DNA from 2 places in the Pseudidiomarina sp. genome. Region 2 is predicted to be linked to the other one. Evidence: predicted binding sites of a transcription regulator. Region 2 holds the regulator's gene; the other holds the start of a gene.
What was found. Region 2 encodes NrdR, which represses ribonucleotide reductase genes. Its sites were predicted from a motif close to AAACACNANATNTNGTGTTT; they were not measured.

Region 1: nrdA (class 1a ribonucleoside-diphosphate reductase subunit alpha) is a predicted target of NrdR. The motif match lies at 1,697-1,716, and genes of this name have one in related genera.

What each region holds. Positions count from the first base shown of each region.
Region 1 covers NZ_JBLWWR010000001.1:93,783-96,893, reverse strand. Annotated here, with positions in the region: gene ubiG (bifunctional 2-polyprenyl-6-hydroxyphenol methylase/3-demethylubiquinol 3-O-methyltransferase UbiG) at 1-716, shown strand, start outside; gene ACN0UN_RS00500 (HAD family hydrolase) at 713-1,378, shown strand; gene nrdA (class 1a ribonucleoside-diphosphate reductase subunit alpha) at 1,758-3,111, shown strand, end outside.
Region 2 covers NZ_JBLWWR010000001.1:500,109-503,219, reverse strand. Annotated here, with positions in the region: gene glyA (serine hydroxymethyltransferase) at 1-1,105, shown strand, start outside; gene nrdR (transcriptional regulator NrdR) at 1,126-1,575, shown strand; gene ribD (bifunctional diaminohydroxyphosphoribosylaminopyrimidine deaminase/5-amino-6-(5-phosphoribosylamino)uracil reductase RibD) at 1,568-2,683, shown strand; gene ribBA (bifunctional 3,4-dihydroxy-2-butanone-4-phosphate synthase/GTP cyclohydrolase II) at 2,680-3,111, shown strand, end outside.

The DNA.
Region 1 (3,111 bases), 410 kb from region 2:
TGAAAGCAAATTCGAACGTTGATCCTGCAGAAATTGAAAAATTTAGTGCCATCGCTTCACGTTGGTGGGACCCCGAAGGCGAGTTTAAGCCGCTTCACTTAATCAATCCGCTGCGCCTTGATTACATCATGCAGCATTGCGATGGTGTCTTTGCAAAGCAGGTGCTTGATATTGGCTGCGGTGGCGGCTTGCTTGCTGAAGGCTTAGCGCGCGCCGGCGGCAAAGTTACTGGCATAGATTTAGCCGAGCAATCCCTACAGGTTGCCCGTTTACACGCCTTGGAAAGCAAATTATCAATTGATTACCAGTGTATCGCTGCAGAGCAGTTTGCCGCCGAGCATCCACAGCAATTCGACGTGGTCACGTGCCTGGAGATGCTTGAGCATGTTCCCGACCCGAGCGCTATCGTGCAAGCGGCAGCCGATGCAGTAAAACCCGGTGGTTACGTGTTTTTCTCGACCTTAAATCGCAACGTGAAATCCTGGTTACTTGGTATCGTCGCAGCCGAATACGTACTTGGCTGGGTTCCGAAAGGCACCCATCAGCACCAAAAGTTTATTCAACCTTCTGAACTGCTGCGCATGTCGGATGCAGCCGGTCTCGACCCGCTTTCCATGACGGGCATGCACTATTTGCCCTGGCGTGGCTTTTATCTTGATCAAAGCAATGTGGATGTGAATTATATCGTATGCCTGCGCAAACCCAACTCAATATGAAACGCGCAACAGCGCCTACAGCTGTCTTATTCGACCTGGATGGTACTCTGCTGGACACCGCACCAGACTTGGGCGCTGCACTAAATGCAGTACTTCAGGCAGAACAACGCCCGCTGGTGTCAGCTGCAGACTATACGCCTTTAGCATCGCACGGTTCTGCCGGTTTATTGCGTTATGCCTATGGCGATGAATTCGAGCGCCGCCGCGATGAGTTACGTGACGCGTTTTTAACCGCATATGCCCGTAATATTGCTGCGAATACGCAGTTATTCGATGGCGTCACACAGCTCTTACTGCAACTTCAAGCCCAAGATATCGCAGTGGCTATTGTCACCAATAAACCCCATGCCTTAACTGCCCAGCTGGTTCCGCACTATCCTGAACTTGCGGCGATCAAGGTGATTATTAGTGGCGATACGCTAACTGTTGCGAAGCCTGATCCGGCGCCGTTATTGCACGCAGCCCAGTTACTTGGCGTGCCAAAGCACCAATGTTGGTACGTGGGTGACGCACAACGCGATATTGAAGCAGGTCGTCGCGCCGATATGTTCACCGTATTGGCACGATATGGCTATATTAGTGCGGATGATGAGCCGCATAGTTGGGGCGCAGATGCGCACATTGATCACCCCACAGAACTAACTAACTTGTGGTTGAAATAACGCTCAACCACAACATCTTGTGGATTGTCGGTAAAAACGCCCAAAATCTTGTAAAAGCCTTGTTATACGTGGCTTATAAATTTGTTATCTGAACATAGGTGTTAACAGACAAAAAAATAATAAGAAATAAATTTTTATATCTTGATTTTCCTAAGTCGCTTTATTGACAAGCGTTTTAGCGAAAGCCCCCACTAATCCCGATCGAAATCAGTCATTTCACCACAGTAAATTCACTTGATCAGTGTGCGATAAGTGCTAGGATACTGATCATTCAATCAACCCAAGATATTGTGTAAAAAACGCACGAACAACCTCCTAAAACACCATATCTTGTGGCTAGACTAACAAATCATAACAACAACGAATATGGATGCGCCTCATGAATCAACAGCTCTTCGTAACTAAACGTAGCGGCGAACGTGAACCCCTGAATCTGGACAAAATCCACCGCGTTATCAGTTGGGCTGCCGAAGGGCTCAATAACGTGTCAGTTTCACAAGTTGAAATCAAATCTCATATTCAGTTTTACGACGGCATTAAAACTGAAGACATTCATGAAACCATTATCAAGGCAGCTGCCGATTTGATTTCTGAAGAAGCGCCTGATTACCAATATTTGGCGGCTCGCCTCGCAATATTCCATTTGCGTAAATTAGCCTATGGCAAATTTGAGCCACCGCATTTGTATGACCAAGTTACAAAAATGGTTGCTGGCGGTCGCTATGACAAGCATTTGCTGGATGACTACAGCAAAGAAGAATTCGAACAGATGAATGATTTCATCGACCATGCCCGCGACTTAAATTTCTCTTACGCCGCAGTAAAGCAGCTTGAGGGCAAGTATTTGGTGCAAAACCGTGTCAGCGGCGAAATCTACGAGAGCGCTCAGTTCTTGTATTTGTTGGTTGCTGCTTGCTTGTTTGCAAACTACCCGAAAGAAACGCGTCTGAGCTACGTAAAACGTTTTTATGACGCAACATCGTTGTTCAAAATTTCGTTGCCAACGCCCATCATGTCTGGCGTACGCACACCAACGCGTCAATTCAGTTCGTGCGTATTGATTGAAGCTGGCGACAGCCTCGATTCAATTAACGCAACGGCTAGCGCTATCGTGAAATACGTGTCACAACGCGCCGGTATTGGTATCAATGCAGGTCGCATCCGCGCACTGGGTAGCCCTATTCGCAGCGGCGAAGCCTTCCATACAGGCTGTATCCCATTTTATAAATACTTCCAAACAGCCGTTAAAAGCTGCTCGCAAGGTGGTGTTCGTGGCGGCGCAGCCACCCTGTTCTACCCACTTTGGCATCTTGAAGTTGAAAGCCTGTTAGTACTGAAAAACAACCGCGGTGTTGAAGAGAACCGCGTGCGTCACTTGGATTACGGTGTGCAATTTAACCGGGTTATGTACCAGCGCTTAATCAAAGACGATTACATCACACTGTTTAGCCCGTCTGACGTGCCTGGTCTGTACGATGCATTCTTCGCCGATCAAGACGAGTTTGAACGCTTATACAAACAGTACGAAGCAGACGAGTCGATTCGTAAGAAGCGTATTAAAGCGATTGAATTATTTAGCTTATTTATGCAAGAACGCGCCAGTACCGGCCGTATTTATTTGCAAAACGTAGACCATTGCAACACCCATAGCCCGTTTGATCCGAAAGTGGCGCCGATTCGCCAGAGCAACTTATGTCTGGAAATCGCCCTGCCAACCAAGCCGTTGGCGCACG
Region 2 (3,111 bases):
GACCAATAAATATGCCGAAGGGTATCCGCATAAGCGCTATTACGGCGGTTGTGAGTACGTTGATGTGGTTGAAGATTTAGCCATTGAGCGCGCCAAGCAACTATTTGGTGCAAAATATGCCAACGTTCAGCCGCATGCTGGTTCACAGGCTAATTCAGCAGTATTTTTGGCGTTATTAAACGCCGGCGATACGGTACTGGGTATGAGTCTGGCGCATGGTGGCCACTTAACGCACGGTTCGCACGTGAATTTCTCAGGCAAATTGTACAACGCTGTGCAATATGGTCTGGACGAATCAACCGGTGAGATTGATTATGCTGAAGTTCGCAAATTGGCGTTGGAGCATAAACCGAAACTGATCGTTGCTGGTTTTTCTGCGTATTCAGGTGTGATTGACTGGTCGAAGTTTCGTGAAATTGCCGATGAAGTGGGTGCCTATTTATTAGTGGATATGGCCCACGTTGCTGGTTTGGTCGCTGCAGGCTTGTACCCGAACCCAGTTCCATTCGCGGATGTAGTAACCACCACAACGCACAAAACTTTGGCTGGCCCGCGCAGTGGTCTGATTTTGTCAGGCAAAGATGATCCAGATTTACATAAAAAATTAAATGGCGGTGTATTCCCTGGTAGCCAGGGCGGTCCGTTATGTCATGTGATTGCGGCGAAGGCTGTTGCCTTCAAAGAAGCCATGGAACCAGAGTTTAAAGCGTACCAGCAACAAGTGTTGGACAACGCCAATACCATGGTAAAAGTGATGCAGAAACGCGGTTACAAGATCGTGTCTGGTGGCACTAAAAATCATTTGTTCCTGGTTGATTTAATCGACAAAGATATCACCGGCAAAGATGCCGATGCAGCATTGGGGCAGGCGTTCATTACGGTGAACAAAAACTCAGTACCCAATGATCCACGTTCACCATTTGTAACTTCAGGTTTGCGCTTAGGCACACCGGCGATTACCCGCCGTGGTTTTAAGCAAGCCGAAGCAGAGCAAGTTGCGAATTGGATTTGTGATGTATTGGATAACATTACTGACGAAAGCGTCATTGCACGTGTTCGCGAGCAAGTGAAAGCGCTTTGTAAGCAGTTCCCTGTTTACAAGTAATTCAATCAAGGAAGCAGCGTATGCATTGTCCATTTTGTGGCACACAAGATACCAAAGTCATCGATTCGAGGCTTGTTGCTGACGGGGCCTCAGTGCGCCGTCGACGCGAGTGCGCTGAATGCAAAGAGCGTTTTACCACGTTCGAAACAGCCGAGTTGGTGATGCCGCGGGTGATCAAGTCTGACGGTACCCGTGAGCCATTTAATGAAGACAAGCTGCGCAACGGTTTGCTACGCGCTTTAGAAAAACGCCCAGTAAGTTTAGAGGCGATGGAGCAGGCGATTCAAAACGTAAAATCGGCGCTTCGAGCAACCGGTGAGCGTGAAATAACCAGCCAAGTTATCGGTGGTCTGGTTATGGAAAACTTGAAAGCAATTGATAAAGTTGCCTATATCCGGTTTGCTTCTGTGTACCGTGCGTTTGACGATATCCGTGAGTTCGGCGAGGAGATTGCGCGGCTCAATGACTAATACGATGGCATGTCACCAACGCTATATGTCACGCGCCCTTGAGCTTGCTGCTCAGGGGCGTTTTTCAACCGCACCAAACCCAATGGTTGGGTGTGTGCTGGTGCGTAACGACACAATTATCGGTGAAGGTTGGCATCAGCGTGCTGGTGAAGCACATGCCGAGGTTCACGCACTGCGCCAAGCTGGCTCAAAAGCGAAAGGCGCCACGGCCTACGTAACGTTAGAACCCTGCAGTCATTTTGGACGCACGCCGCCTTGTGCAGATGCGTTGATTGAAGCAGGTATCGCACGTGTGGTGATTGCCCTGAAAGATCCAAACCCACAGGTAAGTGGTGATGGTATTGAGCGCTTGAAGGCGCATGGCATTGAGGTGGTTGTTGGGGTTTTGGAGCAACAAGCTCGTGCGCTAAATTGTGGATTCGTTGCACGTATGCAGCGTAAACGTCCGTGGTTACGGGTGAAAATGGCAGCGTCGTTGGACGGTCGCACAGCACTTGCCAATGGTGAAAGCCAGTGGATAACCTGCCAAGAGGCGCGCCATGATGTCCACCGCTGGCGCGCGCAAAGTGGTGCAGTGTTGAGCAGTGCGCAAACTGTACTGGCTGATCAAGCCACACTCACAGCGCGGCACCCCGACGCACAGCTACAACCTGTACGTGTGATTATCGACTCGCAGGGGTTGTTAACTGGCAATGAGCCTTTATTTAAAGAACTATCGCCAATTATCTTGGTGCATGGGCCTGATACGGTATCACCACAAACATGGGCTGATCATGTGAGTGTGCTGGAAGTACCGCGTGCCGCCAACGGATTGTTAGACCTTGTTCAGCTGCTGCATGAGCTTGCAGCACGCGAAATCAATTCGGTGTGGACAGAATGCGGTTCGGGGCTTGCCGGTGGGTTACTCGAAGCAGAGCTCGTTGATGAACTCGTGGTGTATTTAGCACCTAAACTTTTGGGACATACTGGTCATGGGTTGCTGCAGTTACCCGCGTTTACGCACATGAGCCAAGTGCCCGAATTAAATTTTTCAGATGTACGTCAGGTAGCGGATGATCTACGCATTATTGCGGTTCCGCACCGGGTGAGAGGAGACTTAACGTCGTGACCCCATTAAACAGTGCTGCAGAAATTATTGAAGACATTCGTCAAGGGAAAATGGTTATTTTGATGGATGATGAAGACCGCGAAAATGAAGGCGATCTCATTTTGGCTGCAGAGTGTGTTACGCCCGCCGCGATTAATTTTATGGCACGTTATGGGCGCGGTTTGATTTGTTTGACGCTAACCGAAGACCGGTGTAAACAACTGCGACTGCCATTGATGGTTGATCAGAATAACGCCCCGTACGCGACGAATTTTACCGTTTCAATTGAGGCCGCAGAAGGCGTCACAACGGGTATTTCAGCCGCTGATCGTGCCCGTACTGTGCAAGCGGCGGTAGCCCGTGATGCTAAGCCTGCGGACTTAGTGATGCCAGGCCATATTTTCCCGCTAAAAGCGAAGCCGGGTGGGGTGCTCAACCGTGCTGGGCAT